Regions from separate parts of the Haemophilus influenzae genome, predicted to be linked through region 1. Evidence: riboswitches for the same ligand, from Rfam matches in the RefSeq annotation. Region 1 holds a riboswitch; each other region holds the start of a gene.
What was found. Region 1 has a riboswitch for thiamine pyrophosphate ahead of thiM (hydroxyethylthiazole kinase). Riboswitches for the same ligand answer to the same signal wherever they lie in the genome.
Positions count from the first base shown of each region.

Region 2: it holds a riboswitch for thiamine pyrophosphate, as region 1 does, so the genes downstream of both, thiB (thiamine ABC transporter substrate binding subunit) here and thiM (hydroxyethylthiazole kinase) in region 1, are expected to answer to the same signal.
Region 3: it holds a riboswitch for thiamine pyrophosphate, as region 1 does, so the genes downstream of both, AT683_RS03600 (ABC transporter ATP-binding protein) here and thiM (hydroxyethylthiazole kinase) in region 1, are expected to answer to the same signal.

Region 1 covers NZ_LN831035.1:599,448-609,827, forward strand. Annotated here, with positions in the region: gene AT683_RS02945 (tRNA/rRNA methyltransferase) at 1-11, shown strand, start outside; gene AT683_RS02950 (tRNA1(Val) (adenine(37)-N6)-methyltransferase) at 42-740, opposite strand; gene srmB (ATP-dependent RNA helicase SrmB) at 810-2,129, shown strand; gene trhP (prephenate-dependent tRNA uridine(34) hydroxylase TrhP) at 2,163-3,542, opposite strand; gene AT683_RS02965 (MFS transporter) at 3,711-5,015, opposite strand; gene thiE (thiamine phosphate synthase) at 4,999-5,679, opposite strand; gene thiD (bifunctional hydroxymethylpyrimidine kinase/phosphomethylpyrimidine kinase) at 5,690-6,499, opposite strand; gene thiM (hydroxyethylthiazole kinase) at 6,492-7,283, opposite strand; TPP riboswitch at 7,413-7,501, opposite strand; gene AT683_RS09755 (opacity family porin) at 7,613-7,825, opposite strand; gene rne (ribonuclease E) at 8,057-10,380, opposite strand, start outside.
Region 2 covers NZ_LN831035.1:1,871,263-1,881,642, reverse strand. Annotated here, with positions in the region: gene mnmE (tRNA uridine-5-carboxymethylaminomethyl(34) synthesis GTPase MnmE) at 322-1,680, shown strand; gene AT683_RS09245 (SurA N-terminal domain-containing protein) at 1,872-3,740, shown strand; gene AT683_RS09240 (phosphoethanolamine transferase) at 3,828-5,387, shown strand; gene lspA (signal peptidase II) at 5,457-5,972, shown strand; gene ispH (4-hydroxy-3-methylbut-2-enyl diphosphate reductase) at 5,969-6,913, shown strand; gene AT683_RS09225 (helix-hairpin-helix domain-containing protein) at 7,083-7,430, shown strand; TPP riboswitch at 7,537-7,624, shown strand; gene thiB (thiamine ABC transporter substrate binding subunit) at 7,677-8,675, shown strand; gene thiP (thiamine/thiamine pyrophosphate ABC transporter permease) at 8,680-10,296, shown strand; gene thiQ (thiamine ABC transporter ATP-binding protein) at 10,280-10,380, shown strand, end outside.
Region 3 covers NZ_LN831035.1:711,548-721,927, reverse strand. Annotated here, with positions in the region: gene napA (nitrate reductase catalytic subunit NapA) at 1-1,404, shown strand, start outside; gene napG (ferredoxin-type protein NapG) at 1,458-2,297, shown strand; gene napH (quinol dehydrogenase ferredoxin subunit NapH) at 2,297-3,160, shown strand; gene AT683_RS03630 (nitrate reductase cytochrome c-type subunit) at 3,166-3,609, shown strand; gene AT683_RS03625 (cytochrome c3 family protein) at 3,624-4,226, shown strand; gene adk (adenylate kinase) at 4,386-5,030, opposite strand; gene AT683_RS03615 (MFS transporter) at 5,115-6,392, opposite strand; gene galE (UDP-glucose 4-epimerase GalE) at 6,534-7,550, opposite strand; gene AT683_RS03605 (alpha-2,3-sialyltransferase) at 7,723-8,727, opposite strand; TPP riboswitch at 8,950-9,038, shown strand; gene AT683_RS03600 (ABC transporter ATP-binding protein) at 9,112-9,834, shown strand; gene AT683_RS03595 (ABC transporter permease) at 9,831-10,380, shown strand, end outside.

The DNA.
Region 1 (10,380 bases):
ATTTTAGATAGTGTATGATTAAAGGGGAAACGATTTCCCCTTTAAAATTTCAAATAAAAGTCTTTAGTCAATTCAATAAACGCTTCAGTGTATTGATTATCCGCATCATAAATTACCAATTGATCTTGCATTAAAACTTCGGGTTGTTTGGCAAAGGTAAGCAACATTCTCTGGGGCGTTTTTCCTATTTTAGTGATGACATTCGTCTGTTTTATGCAAAAAAGTGCGGTGGATTTTGTGAGCGTTTTGCCTGCATCATAAGGCAAAACAAAACTTATTTTCCCATTTTCCGACAAGCGTGTTGCAGCCCATTCTAACCAATTTAAGTGGCTTTGCTTGGTATAACGAGCCAATTCTCGTTCTTCATTTTTACAAGCGATACCTTGTTCAAAATAAGGTGGATTTGCCACAATTAAATCAAAGGTTTGTTCAGTGGTTTGTAAAAAATGTTGTATATCCGCTTGAGTAAGTTGAATGCGATTTTTCCACACTGAATTATTGATGTTTTCTTGTGCTTGTTTTGCTGCAATGGGATCCAACTCAACCGCTTGAATTTGACAGTTTTCTTCAGTTCGTTGTGCTAACATTAAAGTCAATAATCCTGTGCCACTGCCCATATCTAAAATATTTTTACAATGCTTTACATCAGCCCAAGCACCTAACAAAATGCCATCAGTGCCGACTTTCATGGCACAAGAATCTTGATTGATATGGAATTGTTTAAAGGTAAATCCGCTCATAAATTTTTCGTAAATTGACCGCACTTTCAGGTATAATCCTCGACGATTTTAACAAAGAACCGCACAATAATGAATTTATCCCAATTTGAACAATTCGATCTTTCTCCAGAACTTTTAAAGGCACTTGAGAAAAAAGGTTATTCCCGCCCAACAGCTATTCAGATGGAAGCCATTCCTGCCGCAATGGAAGAGCGTGATGTATTAGGCTCTGCACCAACGGGAACAGGGAAAACCGCTGCTTTTTTATTACCTGCGCTACAACATTTATTGGATTATCCACGCCGTAAACCAGGGCCACCGTGTATTTTGATATTAACACCAACCCGAGAACTGGCAATGCAAGTGGCTGAACAAGCGGAAGAATTAGCGCAGTTCACCCATTTAAATATTGCGACAATTACAGGTGGTGTGGCGTATCAAAATCACGGTGATGTATTCAATACCAATCAAGATTTGGTGGTGGCTACGCCAGGTCGTTTATTGCAATACATTAAGGAAGAAAATTTTGATTGCCGTTCCGTTGAAATGCTGATTTTTGATGAAGCCGATAGAATGTTACAAATGGGATTTGGGCAAGATGCGGAAAAAATTGCAGCTGAAACCCGTTGGCGGAAACAAACTTTGTTGTTTTCTGCAACCTTAGAAGGAGAGTTATTGGTCGATTTTGCGGAGCGTTTGTTGAATGATCCTGTGAAAGTAGATGCGGAACCAAGTCGCCGTGAAAGAAAAAAAATCAACCAATGGTATTATCACGCAGACAGCAATGAACATAAAATCAAATTGCTCGCGCGTTTTATTGAAACTGAAAAAGTAACCCGTGGAATTGTATTTGTTCGCCGTCGTGAAGATGCGCGTGAAGTTTCTGAAACATTGCGTAAACGAGGCATTCGTTCCGCATATTTAGAAGGCGAAATGGCACAAACTCAACGTAACAATGCCATTGATAAATTGAAATCAGGTATTGTGACGGTATTGGTTGCAACAGATGTGGCTGCGCGTGGTATTGATATTGATGATGTAAGCCACGTGATGAATTTTGATTTGCCCTATAGTGCGGATACTTATTTGCATCGAATTGGACGTACCGCGCGAGCTGGCAAAAAAGGCACGGCAGTCTCTTTTGTCGAAGCGCATGATTACAAGTTGCTAGGTAAAATCAAACGTTATACTGAGGAAATTTTAAAGGCGCGCATTTTAGCAGGTTTAGAACCTCGCACTAAGCCACCAAAAGATGGCGAAGTGAAATCTGTCAGCAAAAAACAAAAGGCACGCATTAAAGAAAAACGTGAAGAAAAGAAAAAAACAGAGGCAAAGAAAAAAGTAAAATTGCGTCATAAGGATACGAAAAATATCGGCAAACGACGCAAGCCAAGTAACAGTAATGTTTAATTAGGTATGATTTAAATTCTGTTTTATATCACACTAGCAATGTGGGTTTCTTGTATTGGTATTAACTAAATTACGCATTAATAAAGCGTAATTTAAGTTAATATCTTGTGGTACATTTAAGAATACAAAATGCCCATCACCTAGTGCTGCATCAACCGTTTCATTTTTACGATTTAGCATTTTTTCAATTTTGAAATTAATATTGCCTTGTGGTGTCATCATTTCTACATTGTCGCCAAGTAAGAATTTGTTTTTTACTGCTACTTCAGCCATACCTTGTTCGTTACGTTTGCCCGTAAATTCACCGACAAATTGCTGACGATCAGAAATAGAATAGCCATATTCGTAGTTTTGGTATTCATCGTGCGTATGGCGACGTAAGAAACCTTCGGTATAACCACGATGCGCAAGGGATTCTAACGTATCCATTAAGCTTTCATCAAATGGTTTGCCTGCGGCTGCATCATCAATGGCTTTGCGGTAAACTTGAGCCGTTCTTGCACAATAATAAAATGATTTAGTACGGCCTTCGATTTTTAAAGAATGCACACCAAGTTCGGTCAGTTTTTCCACATGTTGTACGGCACATAGATCTTTTGAATTCATAAAGTAGGTGCCGTGTTCATCTTCAAACGCTGTCATTTGTTCGTCAGGCTTTTGTGATTCGGTATAAAGGAAGACTTTATCTGTTACTGTGCCATCGCCTAAGGTTGGTGCTACATTTTTCACTTCGATTTGTTGAGCAGGATCGATTTTCGGCACGATGTTGCCTACTTCATCCGTCGTGCCTTCTTCCATTTTGTATTCCCAACGGCAAGCATTGGTGCAAGTGCCTTGATTTGGATCGCGTTTGTTGATATAGCCAGAAAGTAAGCAACGGCCAGAATACGCCATGCACAACGCACCATGTACGAAAATTTCGAGTTCAATATCTGGCACTTGTTGGCGAATTTCAGCAATTTCATCTATTGAAAGTTCGCGCGATAAAATCACACGAGTTAATCCCATTTGTTTCCAGAATTTCACTGTTGCCCAGTTTACCGCATTGGCTTGCACAGAAAGATGAATATCAATATTAGGGAAATTTTCACGCACCAACATAATTAAGCCTGGATCAGACATAATTAAAGCATCTGGTTTCATATCGATGACAGGTTGTAAATCTTTAATAAAAGTTTTGAGTTTGGAATTATGGGGTGCAATGTTTACCACTACATAGAATTTTTTGCCAAGGGAATGGGCTTCATCGATCCCGATTTTCAAATTGGCGTGATTAAATTCATTATTGCGTACACGTAAGCTATAACGAGGTTGGCCTGCATAAACCGCATCTGCACCATAAGCAAACGCATAGCGCATATTTTTAAGAGAGCCTGCAGGGGAAAGTAATTCTGGTTTGAATTGGGTTGTCATAATATTCTCTTTTGTCTGATTTCAGGTCAGGGATTTACTCAAGGTAAATCGTTAGGTGGGGTATTGTAGAGAAAATATTTGGCTTGTAAAGGAAAGTGCGGTTAAATTCTTAGTAGAATTTTATGTAAAATTTAACCGCTTAATAGGTTGTATTTAATTCCTCAAATCTTAGGATAGTAATTTATCTTTCGTTTCTGAAATAAACCATAATCCAATCAAGCTCAATACAGCGTTTAGGGTTAAATAAATCCCCACACCTTTTAAGCCGTAGTGAGCATTCAGCGGTAAGGCAATGATTGCCGCAACACTTGCCCCGAATAAACCTGCAATATTATAGGTTAAAGAAGCACCTGAATAGCGGGCGTGAGTAGGGAAGAGTTCAGGTAAAAAACTTGCTAATGGTCCATAGCCCATTCCAATTAACCCCATACCGATGAATAAAAACCAAAACAGACTGGTAGTTGTACCGTTTTCGAGAAATAACGGCAAGGATAAACCAAAAATCGCAACGCCAACGGTTGTCCAAATGAGCCAAATACGGCGACCAATTTTGTCGATATATTTGCCCGAAGCGGCAATGGTAATAGCCAAAGAAACCGCACTTGCCATCAATAAAGCGGTAAAAATTTGCGGAGAAAATCCTAATCCCATTGCGTATCCTGCCTCTGAAACCGTTGGGGCAGATTTGGCGTAAATTTGGCTAAAGGCAATCATAATGTAGAACAGCACATAGCCAGCAATGCAAACCAACATTCCTAAGAAAAACGGCTTGAAATAAGTAGTGACAACTTCCAACATTGGTAAGCGTTTTGGCTGCGGTTTATTGAGTGCCGCAAGGAAAATCGGGGCTTCAGTCAGTTTTAGGCGAACATATAAGCCAATTGCCACTAAGATAACGGAAGATAAAAATGGTATCCGCCACGCCCATTCAGTCATAGCTTCTTGCCCGAAAATCGCAGTAATGCCTAAGAATACGCCATTTGCCAACAACAAGCCAAGCGGGGCTCCCAGTTGTGGGAAAGTACCATACCAACCTCGTTTACCTTCTGGAGCATTTTCAACCGCAACTAACGCAGCACCGCCCCACTCTCCGCCTAAACCGATACCTTGCCCAATACGGCATAAACAGAGCAAAATTGTCGCCCAAATACCGATGCTGTCATAGGTTGGCAACAAACCGATAACCACAGTGGAAATACCCATCAACAGCAAGCTCATCACAAAAGTATTTTTCCGCCCGAAACGGTCACCGAAATGCCCGAACAATATTGCTCCCAAAGGGCGAGCAATAAAAGTAAGTGCTAAAGTGGAAAGTGCCGCAATCTGCCCTGAAAGTGGATCTGCGGCATGGAAGAATTGATGGTTAAATACCAATACCGCTGCCATTGCGTAAATGTAGTTATCGAAATACTCAATTGCAGTGCCGACCATCGTCGCTGTTGCTACTTGCTTTAAACTATTTTGCGTATTCATCACTTGCCTCCCGTAATGCTTTTGTTGCGGCTTGCACATTATCGGCGTGCGTAATTGCAGTAATCACTGCCACACCATCCGCCCCAAATTCTCGTAAGGTTTTAACGTGAGCTAATTTCACCCCACCAATTGCCACAAGCGGTTTAGTTATGCCCACATTTCGCAAAGTTTGAATAAATGCCATTCCTAGTGTTGGTTTGGGATTTTCTTTTGATTGCGTTGGGAAAATCGGGCCAATTCCAAAATAATCAATTTCCGCTAAATTTTCCCCAATTTTTGCCTCGTCTAAACGATTCACCGACCAACCAATAATTAGCGGTTTATCTGTTTTAGCGCGAATCTCTTGCACAGGCATATCGCTTTGCCCAACGTGAATGCCATCCGCCTCGATTGCCAACGCCAAATCAACGTTGTCGTCTACAATAAACGGTACGCCATATTCACGGCACAAATCACGACAACTCATCGCCAGTGCCTTCTGTGCTGAGGGCGTATGTTCTAACGAAAATTTGCCTTTATCCCGAAATTGAAAGCAGGTAATTCCGCCTTCTAACGCTTGTTTAAGCACGAATAATAAATTTTCTGATAAGTTCTCGCCCAAATGACGGCAATCTTGCGTGCCTGCCACAAAGTAAAGCGGTAAGATTTTTTGAATATTTTTCATCTTTCAATCCTTAAAGGCGACTGTAAGCCCAATGATTTGTCGGCCCGTGTCCTTGCCCAATATTCAACGGGTGAGAAATCGCAGCGGTAATAAAATCTTTCGCTGTTTTTACCGCACTTTGCAACGGTTCGCCTTTCGCCAACTCTGCGGTTAAACAGGCAGAAAAGGTACAGCCCGTACCATGTGTATGCGGCGTGTTGAAACGGGGGCTTTGCAAAGTAAAATGACGACCATCTGCAAGTAAAACCCAATCTTGGCACAGCTCACTTTGCGAATTGAGCGAATGTCCGCCCTTAATAATCACATTCTTCGCTCCCTGTTTTTGCAATGCTTTTGCGGCTTGTTGAATACTGATGTCGTCCACAATCGCAATCCCCGTTAATGCTTCCGCTTCGGGAATGTTTGGTGTAATCACGTCCGCCAACGGCAGCAATTTTTGGCTTAACGCACTCACCGCTTGCTGTTGCAATAAGGGTGCACCGCCTTTGGCGATCATTACAGGATCTAGCACTAGCGTGCCGAAAGGTTTATCAGCAAGAAAATCTGCAACGCATTCAATAATTTCTGCATTGCCCAACATACCAATTTTGCAACTTGCAATCTGGAAATCATTTTTGACCGCTTCCAGTTGCGCTTGAATTGTTTTCAGTGGAATAGGGTGAATATCAAATACGCCAAGTGTGTTTTGTGCAGTAACAGCTGTAATTACGGATGTACCAAACACGCCGCGCATTTGGAAGGTTTTAAGATCCGCTTGAATGCCTGCACCACCGCCACTGTCTGACCCTGCGATGGTTAAAACTTGTTTCACATTACTCATTGATGCGCCCTCTTTGTCCAATGGTTTCAGGGGAAAGGGCAGCAAGCTCGTCCAACAAACGGATTTGGAACTGTCCCACTTGTGTGGTTAAGCCTTGCGCCGCACACTCGCCTGCAATGGTGTATGCTACACAGGCTTCTAATGTCGCAGAAAAATAATTTCCTTCACTTACCGCTAAAAAAGCCGCACACACGGCACTCAATAAACAGCCCGAAGCCGTAACTTTCGGGAACAATGACGTGCCGTTGTGAACGGTCGCAGTTTGTGTGCCATCGCTGACAATATCCACCGCCCCGCTAATCAACACCGTACAGCCATAGCGTTGAGCCACTTTCTCGGCAACGGCTTTTAAATCCACTTCGCCTTGCCCTGCATCTACACCTTTTGCCTGCCACGTCTCGCCTGCAATGGCAGCCAGTTCACCTGCATTACCACGAATAAGTGCGAATTTTACTTCTGCCAGCAATTGGCGAATGGTCTCACGGCGATAGCTCGTTGCCCCCACACCAACAGGATCTAACACTACAGGAATTCCAACCTCATTTGCCGTTTTTCCTGCCTGCAACATTGCCTCCCGATCTTTACCAATCAGCGTACCAATATTAATGACCAATACTTGACTGATTTTCGGTACTTCCTGCATTTCTTCGATATTCGCCGACATCAAAGGCGAAGCTCCTAATGCCAACAAACCATTGGCACTAAAATTCGCTGCCACAATGTTGGTGATGTTATGAATGAGCGGATTCTGCTCACGGATTTTGGCGAGATAAATTGATTGCATAAGCATTCCTTGTGTTGAATATAAAATAAACAAAAATGCCCGCTATTCACTGTGAGCAATTAGCAGGTGTAATAAAATGTAGAAAATTGGGAAAATAAACAGGATAAAATCGTGATAGAGAAAGGTTGAATATGTGGCATATTAGTTTCCTACGTCAGTGCTAACTGTTTCAGGTTCACGGGTATCATCTCAGCCTTTCGGCACCCCGACTAAAAATTGCATGAAGTTTACGCTTCTTTTCAAGAAAAAACAAGCGGTCAAATTTTTCCCTCATTTTGCAAATAATGAGAAGAATTTGACCGCTTAAATAGAAAACTAAATTTGTTTAATTAAAAACGGTAACGTACACCGAAAGAGGCTTCATGAGTTTTAAAACGCACGTTTTCTAAACGTCCCCAGTCGTTATAACGATAACCTAAGTCTAAGGTAATATTCGGTGTAATATCATAGCCAATACCACCAATAAAACCAAAGCCAATGCGTTTTATGCTTCTAGAACCTGATGTTTCCTGATCCGCCTTCACATCTCCGCCTATTGGCATATTGTTAGTCTTAAATGTAAGTTTTGTTGTAAATTCATCTTTTGTGTAACCGCTGGTAGCAACATGCCCAACTTACTCTGTTCTATAATATAAGTAAAAATGTTTTAATTAAAGCATAAAATAACAGCAAAATTTGACTGATTGGTTTTTTATGCTTTCAATCAAACTGTATTTATAAAATAAAAAGAATTGACGTAATTTTGGTTACGTCAATTCTATTTTTATTTTTGATTATTCTGATTTTGCGCGGGTTGGTTCAGAATAAACGTGGCTAATTGCACAATGATGTCCTGCCGCGCCTTTTCCATAGAAATAATAACGAGAATCCTGCCAAGCCCTAATTGGGAAAGCCTCTGGCATTTCATCATTTGCTTTCGCTAAAGTCATCTCCGCTTTTGTATGGGGCTCTGAAGAAATTGTACCTAAACGTCCATTAAATTCATAAGTGCGGACAAATTTTGATACTTTCTCGAGCGTTTCAGGTTCATCTACATTAATTGCTGGATCAATAGATTCAACAACTTCTTGAGGTTTATATGAACTTAAACGATCTAAAGATTCTTGTACTTTTTTCTGTACCGATTCATTAGCTGGTTGAGTAATAAAATCTAATGCAGGTTTTACATCAGGGGATTTTTCTTCAATGACAATTCCCATTGCTGGCGTGATAAACCCTTTTTTAGTTTTCTCTTGCTCAAGCAATTCATCCACAGATAAGAAATGATTTTCTTTTGTCAGATTTACCGTTGAATAATCAATCCAAGCCTTGCCACTTGCCAATTCAGGCGAAACCACCGCAGCAAATAATGGCATTGGCGATTTTGGCTCTTGATTACGGCGACGACGCTGATTATTCGCTGCACGTAAATGACGTGGAGTACGACGCTGACGCTCTTGACGTTCAGAACGCTGGTTCTGATGAACGGGTTTTTCATCATTATTTTGAACCGTAATTACATCCACTTCTGGCATTTTTTCAGTCGTGCTGAAGTTATTTTCAACAACTGTTTCATTATCTTCAACGCGCACGCGTTTACGTAAATCACGGCGTTGGCGGCGTTGAGTTACAGGCTCAGTTCTTTCTTCTTTAGCCTCAAAAACAGGTGTAGAATTTACCGCACTTTCAGCGATACTTTCTTCCACTAAGTTACGGCGCGGACGGCGTTGATTACGCTCACGGACATTACGAACCTGTTCTTCGGTTCTTTCTGTTTCGTTATTTTCAGAACGTGGACGACGAGAAGAACGACGATCCTGTGAACGGCGTTGATTACGATTAGGATTGCGCGAAGTGCGGTTATTTTTCGGTTTGTTTTCTTCAGATTTAGTCGCAAATAAACCTTTAATCTTCGCAATAATTTTAGCTAACAAAGAGGGTTCATTTGATTTACGCTCAACTGGCGTTGGGGCTGCTTCTGAAATAGAAAGCGCAACTACTGCACTTTCAACCGCTGGTTGTTCAATAACAGCTGTTGTTTCCACATTACGAGAAACCAGTGATTCTTCAGTATTTTCATCTTTCTCACAGTGAATTTTCGCTAAATTATAGCTTAATTCATTTACTTCTTCGCCATCACGTAAGCGGAAAACGCTAAAGTGCGGTGTTTCCATTGCTTCATTTGGGGCAACAATAATATCGACATTATGACGCTTTTCAATATTGCTGATTGCTTTGCGTTTTTCATTAAGAAGATAAGAGGCAATTTGTACTGGCACAATGGTATGCACTTGCTTAGTGTTTTCTTTTAATGCTTCTTCTTCCAGCAAACGCAAAATAGATAAAGAAAGAGATTCATTATCACGCACTTTGCCTGTTCCTTGACAACGAGGGCAAATATGGTGCGAAGATTCGCCCAATGATGGGCTTAAACGCTGACGTGACATTTCTAACAAACCAAAACGAGAAATTCGGCTAATTTGAATACGGGCGCGATCTGGACGAACCGCATCACGAATACGATTTTCTACTTCACGTTGATGGCGGATTGGTGTCATATCAATGAAATCGATAACAACTAAACCACCTAAGTCACGTAAACGTAATTGACGCGCGATTTCATCTGCCGCTTCAAGGTTGGTATTTAATGCCGTTTCTTCAATATCGCCACCACGAGTAGAACGTGCGGAGTTAATATCAATGGCGGTTAATGCTTCAGTTACATCAATAACGATTGAACCGCCAGAAGGTAAACGCACTTCACGTTGGAATGCGGATTCAATTTGAGATTCAATTTGATAGTGGCTGAAAAGTGGCACTTCGCCTTGATAAAGTTTCACGCGATTGATGAAATCAGGACGCACAAGTTTGATATGCTCTTTCGCTTTCTCAAAAATTTTTGGGCTATCAATCAGGATCTCACCAATATCACGACGCAAATAATCGCGAATAGCGCGTACAATCACATCGCTTTCTTGATGAATTAAAAATGGAGCTGGACGACTTTGTGAAGCTTGTTTGATCGCTTCCCAATGATGTAATAATACTTTTAAATCCCATTGTAATTCTTCTGGCGATTTTCCCACACCAGCAGTACGGACGATTAAGCCTACACCGT
Region 2 (10,380 bases), 620 kb from region 1:
TAGGTAGTGTGTACCTACCCTAGGCAATCAACCGTGGGTAAGTATACCCACGGTTAATTATAGTAATAATAGTTCCCCTCTGGGGAACGTCAAGCTCTACCCCAAAGGGGTAGCACTGGGATAAACCTAGGGTATACTTACCCTAGGTAGTAGTATACCTACCCTAGGCAATCAACCGTGGGTAAGTATACCCACGGTTGATTATAGTAATAATAGTTCCCCTTTGGGGAACGTCAAGCTCTACCCCAAAGGGTAGCACTGGGATAAACCTAGGGTATACCTACCCTAGGTAGTAGTTCCCCAGACAATAATAGGTTTTATATGAAAGAAACAATCGTTGCTCAAGCTACTGCGCCAGGTCGTGGTGGTATTGGGATTTTAAGGGTCTCAGGGCCTTTAGCAACAAAAGTTGCTCAAGCTATATTAGGTAAATGCCCTAAGCCAAGAATGGCAGATTATCTTCCTTTTAAAGATGCTGATGGCACTATTTTAGATCAAGGGATTGCGCTTTATTTCAAATCGCCAAATTCATTTACTGGTGAGGATGTGTTGGAATTGCAAGGTCACGGTGGGCAGGTTGTATTAGATTTATTACTCAAACGTATTTTACAAATTGACGGAATACGTTTGGCGAGACCAGGCGAGTTTTCTGAACAAGCTTTTTTGAATGATAAATTGGATCTTGCTCAAGCAGAGGCCATTGCAGATTTAATTGATGCAACATCAGAACAAGCGGCACGCTCAGCATTGAAATCCTTACAAGGCGAGTTTTCTAAAAAAGTAAATGAATTGGTTGATTCTGTGATTTATTTACGTACTTATGTAGAAGCAAGCATTGACTTTCCTGATGAGGAAATTGATTTCTTGGCAGATGGAAAAATTGAAGCAAACTTACGCGGTATTATTAATCAGTTGGAAGATGTTCGTGCTGAAGCTAAACAAGGTTCTATTTTACGTGAGGGGATGAAAGTCGTGATTGCTGGTCGTCCGAATGCAGGTAAATCGAGCTTGCTTAATGCGCTTGCTGGTCGCGAAGCGGCTATCGTCACGGATATTGCAGGTACAACCCGTGATGTATTGCGTGAGCATATTCATATTGACGGTATGCCATTGCATATTATTGATACCGCAGGTCTTCGAGATGCAACCGATGAAGTAGAGCGTATTGGGATTTCTCGTGCTTGGACAGAGATTGAACAAGCCGATCGTATTATTTTAATGTTAGATAGTAGCGATCCTGAAAGTGTAGATTTAAGCAAAGTGCGGTCAGAATTTTTAGCAAAATTACCCTCAACCTTGCCAGTTACTATTGTTCGAAACAAAATTGATTTAAATGGCGAACAAGCAAGTGAAAGCGAACAGGGCGGTTATCAAATGATTAGTCTTTCCGCTCAAACGCATGATGGCGTAAAACTTTTACGTGAACATTTGAAACAAGCAATGGGTTTCCAAACAGGCATGGAAGGAGGCTTTTTAGCTCGCCGCCGTCATTTAGATGCGTTGGATAAAGCCGCAGAGCATTTACAAATCGGTTTGGTTCAACTTACAGAATTTCACGCAGGAGAACTTTTAGCGGAAGAATTACGCTTAGTTCAAAGCTATTTAAGTGAAATTACGGGTCAATTCACATCCGATGATTTACTCGGCAGTATTTTTAGTTCTTTCTGCATTGGAAAATAGGAAGGATAAAGTGCGGTCATTTTCTTGGGCAAAAATTCAAATCAAAAGCGGCAATATTTGGTAGGGTCTTGTTGACAGAAATTAGTATTAGCTTGCTTTACGAACTAGGTGTTTTCACTTTTTAAGATGCTAATTTTTTACGTTTAGATTATAATCGGGAAAATTTTTATATTTATAACAAGGGTTATAGAATGTTAATTGAAAAAATGCACAATTTAACAAACTCAAAGATTTCTAAATTTATCTTAGGTTTGATTACTGTATCGTTTTTAGTTGGTGGAATGTCTGGCTATCTTTTTAGCTCAAATGATACTTATGCGGCAAAAGTGAACGGCGAAGTGATTTCTCAACAAGATTTTTTAAATCGCTATAATCAAGAATTTGAAATACGCGCACAACGTGAGGGAGAGGCGTTTATGGGTCAGTCAGATTCTCCTGAATTTGTTACCGCACTTCGTCAAAACATCGTTAATCTAATGATTGATCAAGAATTACTTCGCCAATATGTTAAAGAATTAAAATTAGGCGTGAGTGATGAAATGATTAAACGTGCAATCGTGACTGATCCTAATTTTCAAGTAAAGGGTAAATTTGATAATTCTGTTTATCAACGAATATTACAACAAAATCATTTAACGTCAGATGGTTACGCTTCAATTTTACGTGCTTCGTTACCTCTTGAACAAATACAAAATGGCGTTGCTAACAGTGAATTTATTGTTCCTGCTCAAGTAAAAAATAGTGCAGAAATTTTCTTTCAAAAGCGTTTAGCTCGTTTAGCAACTTTATCTCTTGCAGATGAAATGGCAAAACAATCAGTATCTGATGATGAAATCAAAACTTATTATGAAGCTAATCAAAAATCTTTTGTTCAGCCAGAGCAGGTTAAAGTTCAGTATATTGATCTTTCTGCAGATAACATAAGTAAAAATCTTCAAGTTACAGATATAGAAATTGCACAATATTATCAAGATAATAAAGCACAATTTATGACTCAGCGTTTAGCACATATTCAATTTGCAAATGAACAAGATGCGAAAGTGGTTTATGAGGAATTACAGAAAGGGGCAAATTTCGCTGATGTCGCTAAAACGAAATCTTTGGATAAAATTTCTGGCGAGAATGGCGGGGATTTAGGCTGGGTAAATGCGAATGAATTACCAAAAGCCTTTGAAGATGCCGCAGCTGCATTGCAGGTAGGGCAATATAGCCAACCAATCAATGTGGACGGCAATTACCATATTGTGTTAGTGCAAGAACGTAAAGCGCAAAGTTTAGAGAATGTGAAAGCTCAAATTGCAGATTTAGTTCGTAAATCTTTGATGGAGAGTCGTTATTTTTCTTTAGAAAAACAAGCGAGTGATAAGGCTTTTGAAGACAGTAAGTCTCTTAATACTGCAGCACAAGCAGCAGGTGTTAAGGTTCAAGAGAGCGGATATTTTTCTCGTCAAAATGTGCCAGCTGGATTAAATTTCCCTAATGTTATTTACACAATATTTGAATCAGATAGCACGAATATTGGTATGAATTCTGAACCAATTAATGTAGGCGATTATCACACAATTATTGTACGTGTGTTGGATCGCAAAGCAGAGGGCGTAAAAAGTTTAGAAGAGGCTAAAATCGATATTGAAACTTTCTTAAAACGTCAGAAAGCTGAGAATGTGCTTAATGAAAAAGCACAACAAGCAGTGAAAAAATTAAGTGAAAACCCTGAATCAAAAATAGATGGCATTAATTTCTCAAGTGAGCAGACTTTTACGTTAAGTGAAAATAAAGATCCTATTTTAACAAATGGTATATTTTCAATTGCCAAACCAAAATCAAATGAAGCTCTTTATCAAGTGGTGCATAATTCAAATGGCGATGTGGTTGTTGTTGCCTTGAATAAGGTTGAACAAGGCAGTTTAAGTGAAAAAGAATTGTCGCAATTTGGTATGCAATTATTGCGTAGTCATCAATCTGAATTACAAGTTCAGTTAATACAAGGATTACGTGAGAGAGCGAAAATTGAGGTAAATGACTCTTTCATCAATCAAGATGATGAAGTGCAACAATAACAGGTTAAATGATAATTTGAGATAAATTTTGCTCAAAAGTGCGGTAAATTTCACCGCACTTTTTTACTTTTGTGCGAAAGGAAGTTAATGATGTTCGGGAAAAAAATAATTCATTCTAAAACAATATGGTTTTATTTTTTATTGTTTCTCTTTTCCATATTTACCAATATGGGATTAGGCAATGTATTAAGTGAGAATATTCCTGTTTCAGATTACGCAATTTTATTTGTTATCACGGCGATTTCTTTTTATTTTACCCCTTGGGTTGGGCGAATATTAATCACTGTATTATTCCTCAGCGCGTTATTTTATTGCTCTGCTGGTTTTTTCTATGGAATTCCATCTTTGGGGATTATCGCTTCTGTTTATGAAACGAATATTAATGAAACCTTAGAATATTACACAACCATTCCTTTTTGGATATTTTTATTTCAAGCTAGTTATTTCATCCTGTTTGTTGCTTTAATGAAATTAAGTTTTTATTTTAAACGGCAAGCATTTAAGTGGCTAAATACGGCTGTTATTAGCCTATTATTAGTTTTTTCTTATAATCAATTTTCTGATTGGAACTATGCGTATAAATTCCGTTTTTATCCCGTTCTTTTTTATTCTGAATTTGATCGAATGAATGATCTGTATTTAGAACAACGTGATTTTCTAAATCAATCCGCTAATGCGCCTTCTCAATGGGATATTCAATCTTTTATGCCAAAATATAAAAATTATATTTTGATTATCGGTGAAAGCATGCGAAAAGATTATATGTCGTTATATGGTTTTCCATTGAAAACCACACCATTTTTAGAGCGTGTGAAAGGCACAGTTTTTGAAAATTATTATTCTGCGGCACCGAATACGCAACCGTCTTTACAACTCACCCTATATCGAGCAGATAAAGGGGAAACGGTCTATACGGATAATATTATTTCTTTAGCCAAAAAAGCGGGTGTGAAAACCTATTGGATTTCTAATCAAGGCAAAATTGGGGAATTTGATACGATAGCATCTCGTATTGGTCAAAGTGCAGATGAAACGATTTTTATGAAGCCGTTAGGTTACAATTCTAAAAAAGTTTATGACGATGAAATGTTGCCTGTATTAGATAAAGCCTTAAAAGAAAATATTACGAATCCAAAATTAATTGTGATTCATTTAATGGGCTCACATCCAGCCTTTTGTGAGCGTCTTCCGTACGAGGTTAAAAATTATTTTATTAATCAATCTATGTCTTGTTATTTAGAATCGATTAAATATACGGATCAGTTTTTAGAAAAATTAAATTCGCAGTTAGTATCGCAAAATGAACCCTATTCGGTGATTTACTTTTCTGATCATGGGCTTGCTCATTATGAGGATTCTGAAGGTTTATCATTGCATCCAAATAATCTTTATAAACAAGATTATGAAATTCCTTTCGTCATGTTTTCGAGTGATAGTCAAAAGGTAGAAAAAATAAAAACGCCACAATCGGCATTTAATTTTGTTTATGGTTTTGCTGATTGGATGGGAATTAAGGAAAAACATTTACAAGGCGTGGATTTCTTCCATCCTGAAAAACAGGAAATTAAGGTATTTGATTGGAATAACGTTGTAAATGTTAAAGAGTTGGCTGATGATCCAGCAAAATTACCAGAAACCGTTCAGTAAATGAGATCGTGCTTTATCATTTATCGGCTTGTGCTAGAATGAGCGGAATTTTTTTAAAAGGGAAATAGTATGTCCAAAAAATCAGGGCTTTCGTTTTTATGGTTAAGTACGGTCGCTTTCGTGGTTGATTTGCTCACTAAATACATTGTGGTACAAAAATTTGATTTGTATGAAAGTGTTAATGTGCTGCCTGTTTTCAATCTTACCTATGTCCGCAATTATGGTGCGGCATTTAGTTTCTTAGCGGATCATAGTGGCTGGCAACAATATTTCTTTATTTTGTTAGCGTTGGCTATTTCAGGCATGTTGGTTTATTTTTTAGTAAAAAATAATGCTGAACAAAAAATCCAAAATTCTGCTTATGCACTGATTATTGGTGGTGCATTAGCGAATATGGTAGATCGAGCTTACAATGGTTTCGTCGTGGATTTCTTTGATTTCTATTGGGATATTTATCATTATCCAGTGTTTAATATCGCTGATATTGCCATTTGTATTGGCGCAGGGTTGTTAGCATTGGATGCGTTTAAGAGCGAAAAGAAAAAAGTACAAGATAAACAAGTAGAAAAGTGCGGTCAGAAATGAAGATAATTTTAGCCAATCCACGAGGATTCTGTGCCGGTGTAGACCGTGCTATTAGTATTGTTGAACTTGCCTTAGAAATTCATGGCGCACCGATTTATGTTCGTCATGAAGTGGTGCATAACCGATTTGTTGTGAACGGATTGCGTGATCGTGGTGCGATCTTCGTGGAAGAATTAAGCGAGGTACCTGATGGTGCGATCGTGATTTTTTCTGCGCACGGCGTATCTCAAGCCGTTCGACAAGAAGCGAAAGACCGCAATCTCAAAGTATTTGATGCAACCTGTCCTTTGGTGACCAAAGTACATATGCAAGTTGCTCGTGCAAGTCGAAAGGGAACAAAAGCGATTTTGATTGGACATAAAGGACACCCTGAAGTTGAAGGCACAATGGGGCAGTATAGTAATGAAGATGGCGGAATTTTCTTGATTGAAAAAGTAGAAGATATTGCACGTTTGCCAATGCAAGACAATGATGATTTAACCTTTATGACGCAAACCACTTTATCGCTAGATGATACAGCAGAAACTATTGCTGCATTAAAAGAAAAATATCCCGCTATTCAAGGGCCACATAAAAACGATATTTGTTATGCGACAACCAATCGTCAAGAAGCGGTGCGAGAATTGGCTAAATTATCAGATTTAGTGTTGGTTGTGGGGTCTAAAAACTCATCAAATTCAAATCGTTTAGCTGAATTGGCGTCTCGAATGGGGATTAAATCACAGCTTCTTGATGATCCTTCCGATATTCAAGATGATTGGTTTAATGATGTAAAAACCATTGGGATTACAGCTGGTGCTTCTGCACCAGAAGAATTAGTCCAATCGATTATTTCTCGCTTAAAAGAGTTTGGCGCGGATACTATAGAAGAACTGCAAGGTTTAGAAGAAAATATGTTCTTTGAAGTGCCAAAAGAGTTGAGAATAAAAGAAGTTAATTAATACTAAGGGCTTATCGTCAATGATAAGTCCTTTGTTTTTTTCATTCAAATTAAGAATTTTTGAGATCGAGATCGCAAAAGTGCGGTCAGGTTCTTGAGGTTTTTTGCAAGGCAGGAAAAAATGTGTGTGTTGATTGTTGATCAACGGTTCATATTATAAGGAAACCTCTATGAAATTAATGAAAACATTATTCACTTCGTTTGTATTGTGTGGGTCACTTGCAGCTGGTTCCACTTTTGCTGAAGACAAGGTGGTTGAGCAAACAACTCAAGCTGTTGTGACCACTCAAACGGATTCACAAGTAGCACCAGCTATGATGGGAGATAAATTGAATATTAACATAGCAACTGCCAGTGAAATTCAAAAATCCCTAACTGGCATTGGTGCGAAAAAAGCGGAAGCTATTGTGCAATATCGTGAAAAACACGGTAATTTTACTAATGTAGAACAGCTTTTAGAAGTACAAGGAATTGGCAAAGCAACACTAGAGAAAAATCGTGATCGTATAATCTTTTAATTTTCTAACCTCCAATGAATGCCCTGTTTTACAGGGCTTTTTTATTCTTTACACACAGAATACATTAAAAAGCCGTTGGCAACTTGAGTAAATTTTAATACACTAGCAAGCCTAGTCGGGGTGCAATACGCTGAGATCATACCCGTGAACCTGAAACAGTTAATACTGACGTAGGAAACTAGGAATATAACCTTATCTCCTTTTCGTCATTATTGCTGCCTTTTAATCATAAATAAGGATGTAATAATGAAACTTCTTAAATTAACCTTAATTTCTACCGCACTTTTTTCCACTGCTGCATTAGCACAATCACAGCAAAGTGTGAACGTATATAGCTACGATTCTTTCACTTCTGAATGGGGTGCTGGGCCAAAAGTAAAACAAGATTTTGAAAAAGCACACCCACAATGCACTATTAATTTTACGCCTTTTGAAAGCGTTGGAGTGTTGCTCAACCGTGTTCGCTTGGAAGGAAAGAAAACAAAAGCGGATATTGTGCTAGGTTTAGATAACTTTTTTTTGGAACAAGCTGAAAAAACAGGTATTTTTGCACCAAATAACGTGGATTTAACTCAGCTTGATTTACCAACAAAATGGACAAATAAGACCTTCTTACCTTTCGATTTCGGTAATTATGCTTTTGTGTACGATAAAACCAAATTACAAAATCCGCCGAAAAGTTTGAAAGAATTAGTTGAACGCCAAGATCTTCGTGTGATTTATCAAGATCCTCGCACCAGCAGTGTGGGACGTGGTTTATTGGTTTGGATGAATGTAATTTATCCTGAAGATAAAATTCAATCTGCTTGGAAAAATTTAGATAAGCATACGGTAACAGTGGGTAAAGGCTGGTCAGATACTTACGGTGCATTCTTAAAAGGCGAAGCGGATTTAGTATTAAGTTACAGCACATCGCCACTTTATCATCAACTTTTTGAGAAAAAAGATAATTATGCGGCGACAGATTTTGCGGAAGGGCATATTACTCAAGTGGAATTAGCGGCGCGAGTTGCCAACCATCCAAATCAATGTGCGGATGATTTTATGGCATTTTTAATTTCGCCTACAGCACAAAAACATATTGTGACAGCCAATATTATGTTGCCAGTTATTCAAGGCGAAATTGAACCGCACTTTGATGCACTGAAAGTTCAACAAAAAACTCAAACGCCAATTAATCCAACAGTGAATGCTGAGCAGTTAAAAAATTGGATCAGCACTTGGCAAACTACATTAACAAAATAATTTGATGTTGTCGTTATTTCATCATCCACAACTTCGCCCTCGTCATTATGCGGGCGGGGTTGTTGTCATTAGTTTCATTATTCTTTTTTATGGTAGTGCCTTAAGTTCGATCTTTACATTGGGCGATGAATTGCAATGGCGAGCTTGGTTTACTGATGATTACCTACAGCATCTGATTCTTTTCAGTTTTGGGCAAGCTTTACTTTCTACCGTTTTATCTATTTTCTTTGGTTTACTTCTCGCTCGGGCATTATTTTATAAGCCATTTTTTGGAAAAAAGTGGTTGTTAAAATTAATGTCGCTAACTTTTGTCTTACCTGCTTTAGTGGCAATTTTTGGTTTGATCGGTATTTATGGTTCAAGCGGTTGGTTAGCTTGGTTTGCTAATCTTTTTGGAATGTCGTGGCAGGGGCATATTTACGGACTGTCGGGTATTTTAATTGCCCATCTTTTTTTCAATATCCCACTGGCAGCACAGCTTTTCTTACAAAGTTTGCAAAGTATCCCTTATCAGCAACGTCAGCTTGCAGCACAGCTCAATTTGCAAGGTTGGCAATTCGTTAAATTGGTGGAATGGCCTGTTTTTCGTCAGCAATGTTTGCCCACATTTAGCTTGATTTTTATGCTGTGCTTTACCAGTTTTACCGTTGTTCTTACGTTAGGTGGTGGGCCTCAATATACAACATTAGAAACAGCAATTTACCAAGCGATTTTATTTGAATTTGATCTGCCGAAAGCGGCACTCTTTGCTATGTTGCAATTTGTATTTTGCTTGCTTTTATTTAGTTTAACATCTCGTTTTTCGCCTTCTAATCAAAATGGCTTGAGCAATAGTAATATTTGGTTTGTGAAACCTAAAAGTGCGGTCAAAATTTTCTATGTTTTTGTTTTAATTGTTTTTGTCTTTTTCCTTTTTTCGCCAGTTTTGAATATTCTTATTAGCGCATTGAGTTCATCAAGTTTACTCAAGGTTTGGCATAATTCTCAACTTTGGCGTGCGTTAGGTTATTCACTTTCTATCGCACCCTTGTCCGCATTACTTGCATTAACGATGGCGATTGCCTTATTGCTTTTATCACGCCGTTTAGAATGGTTACATTATCAGAAAATCGCTCAATTTATTATTAATGCAGGAATGGTAATTTTGGCAATCCCGATTTTAGTACTCGCAATGGGGTTATTTTTATTATTACAAGAGCGTGATTTTTCGAATATTGATTTGTTTATTATCGTTGTATTTTGCAATGCGTTAAGTGCAATGCCTTTTGTTTTACGTATTTTGAGCGCACCTTTTCATAATAATATGCGTTATTACGAAAATCTGTGTAACAGTTTGGGAATTGTGGGTTGGCAACGTTTTTATCTGATTGAGTGGAAAACCTTGCGCGCACCGTTGCGTTATGCTTTTGCTTTAGGTTTGGCGTTATCTCTCGGCGATTTTACGGCTATTGCGTTATTTGGCAATCAAGAGTTTACTTCTTTACCGCATTTGTTATATCAGCAGTTAGGTAATTATCGTAATCAAGATGCCGCTGTAACCGCAGGGATTTTATTATTGCTTTGTGGCATATTGTTTGCCTTTATTCACACATATAGGGATGCTGATGATTTATCTAAATAATGTGATTTTGAATGATAAAACCTTACCAATGTGCTTTAATTTGAACGTTAAGGCTGGCGAACGTGTCGCAATTATTGGCGAAAG
Region 3 (10,380 bases), 110 kb from region 1:
ACGAAGAAAGTGGTTTCCTACTGGACAATGGGCTTTAACCAACATACACGTGGTGTGTGGGTAAACCAATTAATCTACAATATTCATTTACTTACTGGAAAAATTTCAATCCCAGGTTGTGGGCCATTTTCATTAACTGGTCAGCCTTCTGCTTGTGGTACGGCGCGTGAAGTAGGTTCATTCCCTCATCGTTTACCTGCCGACTTAGTGGTAACTAATCCTAAACACCGTGAAACAGCGGAACGTATTTGGAAATTACCAAAGGGGACGGTTTCTGAAAAAGTGGGGTTACACACAATTGCACAAGACCGTGCAATGAATGATGGCGAAATGAATGTGTTATGGCAAATGTGTAACAATAATATGCAAGCAGGACCAAACATTAATCAAGAGCGTTTGCCAGGCTGGCGTAAAGAAGGCAACTTCGTGATTGTTTCAGATCCTTACCCAACTGTATCCGCACTTTCTGCTGACTTAATTCTTCCAACGGCAATGTGGGTGGAAAAAGAAGGGGCTTACGGCAATGCAGAACGTCGTACCCAATTCTGGCGTCAGCAAGTCAAAGCACCGGGCGAAGCAAAATCAGACTTATGGCAATTAATGGAGTTCGCAAAATACTTCACGACGGATGAAATGTGGACAGAAGACTTACTTACACAAATGCCTGAATATAGAGGTAAAACTTTATATGAAGTGCTTTTCAAAAATGGTCAAGTAGATAAATTCCCATTGAGCGAACTTGCTGAAGGCCAATTAAACGATGAATCAGAATATTTTGGTTACTACGTTCACAAAGGTTTATTTGAAGAATACGCTGAATTTGGTCGCGGTCACGGTCACGATTTAGCTCCATTTGATATGTATCATAAAGCGCATGGTTTACGTTGGCCAGTTGTGGAGGGTAAAGAAACCTTATGGCGTTACCGTGAAGGCTATGATCCGTATGTTAAAGAAGGGGAAGGCGTGGCTTTCTACGGTTATCCTGATAAGAAAGCGATTATTCTTGCGGTGCCTTATGAACCACCAGCTGAGTCACCCGATAATGAATACGATTTATGGTTATCAACAGGTCGTGTTCTTGAACATTGGCATACGGGGACAATGACACGCCGTGTACCAGAATTGCATCGAGCATTTCCAAATAATTTAGTATGGATGCACCCATTAGATGCACAAGCTCGTGGTTTACGTCATGGCGATAAAATTAAGATTTCATCTCGTCGAGGCGAAATGATTTCTTATTTAGATACTCGCGGACGTAATAAACCACCTCGTGGCTTAGTATTTACCACTTTCTTTGATGCAGGTCAGCTTGCAAATAGCTTAACACTAGATGCGACAGACCCAATTTCAAAAGAAACCGACTTCAAAAAATGTGCGGTAAAAGTGGAAAAGGCTGCGTAAAAACCATGTAAAAATCAACCGCACTTTATTTCTCCCATCAATAAAAGAGGAAGATGAAAGTGCGGTTAAAATCTAAAAAGAAAATGAAGAAACCCGCCCTTAATCCTGAACGTAGAAAATTTCTTAAAGAAGCAACCCGTACTGCGGGTGGTTTAGCTGGCGTTGGGATTTTGTTGGGATTGCAGCAAAATCAAAGTCTTGCGCGCGAAGGTGTGCCATTACGCCCTCCATTTGCTTTGCAAGATGCGAAAGCGTTTTCTGCCGCTTGTATTCGTTGCGGACAATGTGTTCAAGCCTGTCCTTATGACATGCTGCATTTAGCCTCTTTATTATCGCCAGTAGAAGCGGGAACGCCGTATTTTATTGCGCGTGATAAACCTTGTGAAATGTGTCCTGATATTCCTTGTGCAAAAGCCTGTCCTAGTGGTGCATTAGATCGTCAAGCAACAGATATTAATGAATCGCGTATGGGGCTGTCAGTACTGTTAGATCACGAAACTTGCTTAAATTATCAAGGATTACGTTGTGATGTTTGTTATCGAGTTTGTCCATTAATCGATAAAGCGATTACATTGGAAACACAACATAATCCACGTTCTGATAAGCATGCCTTATTTATTCCAACAGTACATTCTGATGCCTGCACGGGATGTGGAAAATGTGAGCAAGCTTGTGTGTTAGAAGAAGCAGCGATTAAGATTTTACCAATGGATCTGGCAAAAGGTATGTTAGGTAAACATTATCGTTTAGGTTGGGAAGAAAAAGCGAAAGCTGGCCATTCTCTTGCACCTAAAGATATGATTTCATTGCCAACTCGAACACCAGAAGGGACAACTGTAATTCCTGAACCAGCAGAACCCGTGCTCGCACCAATTTTAGGGGGCGGAAAATAATGGCAAATGCACCAAAATTTGCAGGGAAAGAGGCTCGAGAAAAATGGGGCTGGTGGTATGCAAACCGCTTTTTGTTTTGGCGTCGATTAAGCCAACTTAGCATTCTTGCGATGTTTTTGAGTGGCCCTTATTTTGGCGTGTGGATTTTAAAAGGTAATTATAGTGGTAGTTTATTACTCGATACTATTCCACTAAGTGATCCTCTAATTACCGCTGAAAGCTTGGCTGCAAGACATTTACCAGATGCTCTCACTTTAATTGGTGCTGCAATTATTGTGTTATTTTACGCAGTACTTGGTAGTAAAGTGTTTTGTGGTTGGGTATGCCCACTAAATGTTGTGACTGACTGTGCAGCGTGGCTTCGCCGTAAGTTAGGCATTCGCCAAACAGCAAAAATTTCGCGCGGTTTACGTTATGGTATTCTTGTGCTTATTTTACTAGGCAGTAGTGTCAGCGGAATGTTGCTTTGGGAGTGGGTTAATCCAGTGGCTGCTCTTGGTCGCGCCTTTGTATTTGGTTTTGGTGCAACAGGCTGGTTATTACTTGTTATTTTTCTTTTTGATTTATTGATTGCTGAACACGGCTGGTGTGGACATCTTTGCCCAATTGGTGCTGCTTATGGTGTGATTGGTGCAAAAAGTTTAATCCGTATTAAAGTGATTGATCGTGCTAAATGCGATAATTGTATGGATTGTTACAATGTTTGTCCCGAAGCCCAAGTGTTACGTTCGCCTTTACACGGAAAAAAAGACGAAAGCCTACTAGTGCTTTCCAAAGATTGCATCAGCTGCGGACGTTGTATTGACGTTTGCGCTGAAAAAGTTTTTAAATTTTCGACCAGATTCGATCATTCAGGGGAGTGATTAATATGACTAAACAGGTATCTAAAATTTTAGCGGGATTATTTACCGCACTTTTTGCTGGCTCACTGATGGCATCTGATGCACCAGCAGTGGGAAAAGATTTAACTCAAGCGGCAGAAAATATTCCACCCGCATTTCATAATGCACCGCGTCAAGGCGAATTACCCGCATTGAACTATGTAAATCAGCCTCCAATGGTTCCACATAGTGTGGCAAACTATCAAGTGACAAAAAATGTAAATCAATGTTTAAATTGCCACAGCCCAGAAAATTCTCGTTTGAGCGGTGCAACTCGAATCAGCCCAACTCACTTTATGGATCGTGATGGAAAAGTAGGTTCAAGTTCATCGCCACGTCGTTATTTCTGTTTACAATGTCACGTTTCTCAAGCAAACGTAGATCCTATTGTTCCAAATGATTTCAAACCGATGAAAGGTTACGGAAACTAATTTAAGAGGTCTATATGTCTGAGAAAAAACCAAATATCTTAAAGCGTTTCTGGCAATGGTTTAGAAAACCAAGCCGTATGGCGATAGGTACAATTATTATCTTATCGGCTATTGGCGGTATTCTTTCTTGGGTTGGTTTTAACTATGGTTTAGAAAAAACCAACACTGAACAGTTCTGTGCAAGCTGCCATATGCAAGATGCTTATCCAGAATATTTACATAGCGTGCATTATCAAACTCGTACTGGTGTGGGGGCAAGTTGTCCAGATTGTCACGTACCACACGAATTTGGTGCAAAAATGAAACGTAAAATTATTGCAGCTAAAGAAGTATATGCGCACTATACTGGAAAAGTGGATACCTTAGAAAAATTCAATGCGCATCGTTTAGAAATGGCTCAAAATGAATGGGCGCGTATGAAAGCTAACGATTCTAAAGAATGTCGTAATTGCCATAATGTAGATCGTATGAACTTCAATGATCAACGTTCTGTGGCGGCACGTATGCACCAAAAAATGAAAACTGAAGGTAAAACTTGTATCGACTGTCACAAAGGTATTGCACACCAATTACCTGATATGAGTGGCGTTGAGTCAGGCTTCAAAGACGAGAAGTGATTTTCTAAAAATAGGCTGAAAAAATACCGCACTTTTTTCAGCCTATTATAAATTTGGGTAGTTTATAAAAAAATCTGCACTTTAATTCGCTGATTTATTCAGCCTTTAAGGTGCAGATTAATTATATTTTCTAAAGTGCGGTTAATTTTTAGATTATTTTTAGCCTAAGATTTTATCTAACTCTTGGCTAACTTCTTCTACTTTTTGTGTACCGTCTAAACGGAAATATTGAGTATTCCCCGCTTTCGCTTCTGCTTGGTAATAATCAATTAATGGGCTAGTTTGTTTATGATATACGGCTAAACGATCTAATACAGTTTCTGGTTTATCGTCTGCACGAATAATTAAATCTTCGCCTGTTACATCATCTTTACCTTCCACTTTTGGTGGATTATAAACGATGTGGTAAGAACGGCCAGACGCTTGGTGTACGCGACGGCCACTCATACGTTCAACAATCACTTCGTCTGGCACATCAAATTCTAAAACAAAGTCAATTTTAACACCTGAATCTTTCAGTGCATCCGCTTGTGGAATAGTACGAGGGAAACCATCTAACAAGAAACCATTTGTGCAGTCAGCTTGAGCAATACGATCTTTTACAAGGGCAACGGTTAATTCATCTGGCACTAATTTACCTTCATCCATTAATGCTTTAGCTTGTTTGCCAAGTTCAGTCCCCGCTTTGATTGCAGCACGGAACATATCACCAGTTGAAATTTGCGGGATACCAAATTTGTTCATAATAAATTGTGCTTGAGTGCCTTTACCTGCACCCGGTGCACCTAAAAGAATAATTTTCATAAAAAATCTCCATTAATACAAAACGTGATTAAGATACTGATAAAGCATAGTGCGGTCAAATTTTTTATAATTTTTACCGCACTTTTATACTGAGCTGGTCTTATTATTTTCTTGCTTCAAAGGTGCTACCCAAAATAAACAAAGCATGCCGGGAATCGCTAAAAATAAACAAAACCAAAAATACTGATAATACCCCACTGCTCCCACAACATAACCAGAAAGTATACCTAAAACTTTACTTGGCAAAGCTGAAAGGCTTGTAAAAAGTGCAAGCTGTGTTGCAGTATAAAGAGGATTACTCTCACGCGCCATAAAAGCCACAAAAGCTGCGGTACCAAGTCCAACGCCGATATATTCAGCTGCAATCACAATACCTAGTTTCCATAACTCGGCAGATGTAATAACATCAAAATGACCGAAAGCAGACAACCAAATAAACCCACCAATTGTTACCATTTGTACAAGCCCAAATAGCCACAATGCACGGTTAATACCCAGTTTTAGCATTATCATACCACCAGCAAGCCCAGATAAAATGCTTGACCAAAGTGCGGTACTTTTTACAACAATAGCAATATCCTCTTTGCTAAATCCCATGTCATAAATAAATTTGGTTTGTAACGTTGTGGCAAAAGAATCCCCGAACTTATACAAAAACAAAAATAGTAAAAAACCGATAGCCTGAATAACGCCCTTACGTTGGAAAAATTCTTGTAATGGAATCCAAAACGCTTGATAGAACGGCTGATTAGTTTGCTGCATGTCTATTTTTGGCTCTTTTGCTAAAAATAGTGTCATGAAGATGCCTGCTAACATACAAAGTGCGGTCCATAAAAAGACGCTTTCCCAAGGATAAATCGCCGCCAAATATAGCGATAATCCCCCTGGAATTAATCCCGCAATTCGATAAGCATTAATATGAATAGTGTTTCCTAAACCTAATTCATGATCACTCAAAATTTCACGACGATACGCATCCAACACGATATCTTGTGTGGCTGAAAAAAAGGCGATAAGCAACGCAATATTTGCTACTGTACCCAGTTGTGTGAGCGGATCAAACAGGCTAATGATGTAAAGTAAAATCAATAATGCCACTTGTGAAAGCAACATCCAGCTACGACGACGCCCTAAAAAACTCGGGAAATAACGATCCAATAATGGCGCCCACAAAAATTTCAATCCATAAGGCAACATCACTCCAGTTACTGCACCAATAAGCTCAATTGAAAGATGTTTATCTGTCAGCCAAACAGGCAACATTTGCGACAATACAAATAATGGCAAACCAGAATTAAAACCTGTGAAGGCGCAAATTAACATCTTGCGCGTAAAAATTTGGGAAGAAAGGGAATTTGACATAAAGTGCGGTTAATTTTAGTTGTATTTTAGAAATTTCGCCTTTCAATTAAAGGATTTTTGTAAAAATTAGGGGATTTTTAATCATTCCCCCAATGTTTAGCATTCTTCTTCCTAAAAAAGAAAAACAAATATTAGAGAATATTAATCTCTATACCCTTTTGGATTATTTTTCTGCCAGTTCCACGTGTCTTGCATCATTTTTTCAAGACCACGTTCTGCCACCCAACCAAGCTCTTTTGCCGCTAAACTAGGATCAGAATAGCAAGTAGCAATATCGCCAGAGCGGCGTTCTACAAGTTTATATGCAATTGTAATATTATTGGCTTTTTCAAAGGCTTTTACCATATCTAATACGGAATAACCATGGCCCGTACCAAGGTTATAAATATGTAAACCAGCGTCATTTTCATGACGTTGAAGCGCTTTTAAATGCCCCACAGCTAAATCCACTACATGAATATAATCACGCACACCTGTTCCATCATGAGTGTCGTAATCACTACCAAATACAGAAAGTTGTGCTAATTTACCGATAGCAACTTGGCTAATATAAGGTAATAAATTATTTGGAATACCATTTGGATCTTCCCCAATTAAGCCACTTTCATGTGCCCCAACTGGATTAAAATAACGCAAGATTGTCATGCTAAATTTTGGTTCCGCTTTTGCTGTATCGCGTAAAATCTGTTCAACCATATATTTAGATGTACCATAAGGGTTGGTTGTACCGCCGACTTCACAATCTTCTGTAATTGGAATAATTTTTGGATCGCCGTAAACCGTTGCAGATGAGCTAAATACAAAGTTCCAAACACCCGCTCTTTTCATTTCTTGAATTAATACAAGGGTGCCAGCGACATTGTTCATGTAATATTCTGTCGGCTTTTGAACACTTTCCCCTACGGCTTTTAACCCTGCAAAATGAATAACCGAGTTAATCTCATTTTCTGCAAAAATTTTTTGTAACAAAGCACGATCTAAAATATCGCCTTCATAAAACTTTGCTTCTTTGCCTGTAATTTGTTTTACACGCTCAAGGGATTTTGGCGATGAATTGCAAAGATTATCTAATACCACCACCTCTTTGCCAACATTTAATAATTCTACAACTGTGTGAGAACCGATATAACCGGCGCCACCTGTCACTAAAATGGCCATAATGATTTCCTTGTTAATTATTGAGACTAAAAAATTATATCACTATTTTGTGTGGTAAGAATGGTGATTTTCAATAAAATAAAAAACCTGTTGCTAAAAAGTATTGTTGTAGCGAGTGAGATAACCTCTCATATTTAGGGCTATGTCCATTAGTTGTGTGATATAAGGTTATCTAATCCCATTTTCTTGATTTTAAGGCGTGTTTTATATCATTAGGTAAACGTAATATATCCCAGAACAACCGAAAAATCAGATTTTGGTAAATTCTTGGTTTGGAATATATACCAATTTTTTTATATACAAACTTCGGCGGAATTAAAATATCTTGTGTGTAATTTTTCTTTTCTTCGAGAATAAAAGTAATTGGGTTATTCAGTGGTGATAAAGGAAAATAATTACATAGAGGACTTTCTGGCGAAATGCAATAAATATTTACTCCATAATGTTTTTGTAAAAAATAAAGTGCATTTAAATCATATTCCATAGAATGGATATCGCTTTGACTTTTATTTTGTGAAAAATAAGGTAATAATTTAATAATATTTTCTTTTTGATGATGAAATGCGTAAGGATTCCCTTTTTCTTGATAAAAATCAATACCTGTTAAATAAAGATCTTTATAACCCATTGCAGTTGCCACTGCACACATATAAACACCTGATGTAATTCTCTTATTTTCATATAATTCGTTATATTGTAAATAGGCATCAAAGGCGGGTAGCTTGTTTAAATAATAATGTCCAATATCAACTTGTGTTAGTAATTTTTGTACATTTTTAATTTTCTTTAATTCTGAATCTCCTAAATTGACAAAAGATGATAAAATAATATCAGCATATTCATATTTATATTCATTATTTTTAATTAATTGCATAAAAGTATAGTATTGTTCAAAAATTACAGAGCAATTAAAAAATACTTTTTTTATTTTCTTGCCAAGAAAATAATGATCTTCAAAATAAAATTGATTGCAACGGAAAACATCATAATCTTTAGGTAATAAACTATAGTCAATTGATTTTAAACTTGTTCCATTACCTGCAATAATGACAGACTTTGATTGATTGATTGATTGATTGATTGATTGATTGATTGATTGATTGATTGATTGATTGATTGATTGATTGATTGATTGATTGATTGATTGATTGATTGATTGACATATTGTACCGTTCATTGAATAAAATAGAAGTTATCCCTAAAAAATAATAAACATTATATAGATTTATAGAACTTTTTACTAAACATTGATTATACCGTCCTAAAATTATTATCTAATATCAGTTGTACTATCTCCGTTGTATCTTAGCAAGAAAAATTTAAAAATGCTTTTCTTGTTCCATTCGGATAGAAACCTAATCGCTTGTTTTTTCTACCAAACAAGCGTAAACTTACCAACAATTTTTAGTCGGGGTGCCGAAAGGCTGAGATGATACCCGTGAACCTGAAACAGTTAGTACTGACGTAGGAAACTAATATGCCAAAAAATCCATTTTCTTTTCATTCCATTTCTTATCCTTTCTTTTTTATTACGCATTCCCTTTAATCATTGAGGCGAGCGATGGTGCGTATTCAAGATTTGAGTCTTGCCTTTAATGAACAAACGTTATTTGAGCATCTTAATTTAACCCTGTTGCCGAACGAATGGGTGAGCTTATTGGGCAGTTCAGGCGTGGGGAAATCGACACTTTTGCGACTACTGGCGGGCATTGAAACGCAAGGTGTGGTGCAGGGGAAAATCCTATTTGAACCGAAAATTCGTATTGCGTGGTTGCCTCAAAAAGAGACACTTTATCCGTGGTTGTCAATTGTCGATAACGTGCAGTTGCAAGCGGTCTTATTTGGACGAAAATCTGTAAAAACCACTGAAAAAGCTAAAATGTTGCTTGAAAAAGTGGGAATGGCAGCACATTGGCACAAGCCTTGTTCGCAGCTTTCGGGCGGGCAAAAACAGCGGGTTGCCTTGGCACGCACCTTAATGCAAGAGGCGGATTTGATTTTGCTTGATGAGCCTTTTTCCGCTCTTGATGCCATCAGTCGCCATCAACTTCAAGATTTAGCCTTTGAACTGCTCGAAGATAAATCAGTGCTGCTCGTGACCCACGATCCGCAAGAGGCATTACGGCTAAGTCAGCGTATTTTTGTGTTGCGTTCGCCTGAATCTCATCAAACAGCATTATCGGAGGTAATTTTGCCCGAAGGTAACACCCCGCGTGAGTTGCATCAAGCCAATTTATGGGCGTTGCAGCAACAATTATTGCGGGAATTAGGGGGCGAACAATGAAAATTCGCCTACTTAAACCGCTTTTAATTGTAGTCGTGTTGTTGATGATCTGGCAAATGGTCGCAACCTTGGGTAGCTTTCCACACTACATTTTTCCCTCACCGCAAGCTGTAGGGCAGCAGTTGTTCACACACGCTGAACTGCTTTGGCAGCATACGCAAGTTACGTTGTTAGAAATCTGCTTAGGGCTGTTGTTAGGCTTTCTATTTGGGCTGATTTCGGCGTTGTTGCTCTCATTTTCTCGTCAAATTTCTGCCGTGTTATTGCCGATTTTGGTCATTTCGCAAGCGATTCCCGTGTTTGCTATTGCGCCGTTGTTGGTGTTGTGGTTTGGCTATGGAATGGCATCCAAAATTGTGATGTCGGTGCTGATTATCTACTTCCCCGTCACGGCAGCTTGTTATGATGGACTACGCAACACCCCACAAGCGTGGCTCGATTTGGCGAAAACCTTTAACATTTCCCCCTTGCGTTTATTGCTTAAAGTGCGATTACCTGCGGCTTTGCCTGCTTTTGCTTCGGGCTTGCGAATTGCGGTTTCGGTCG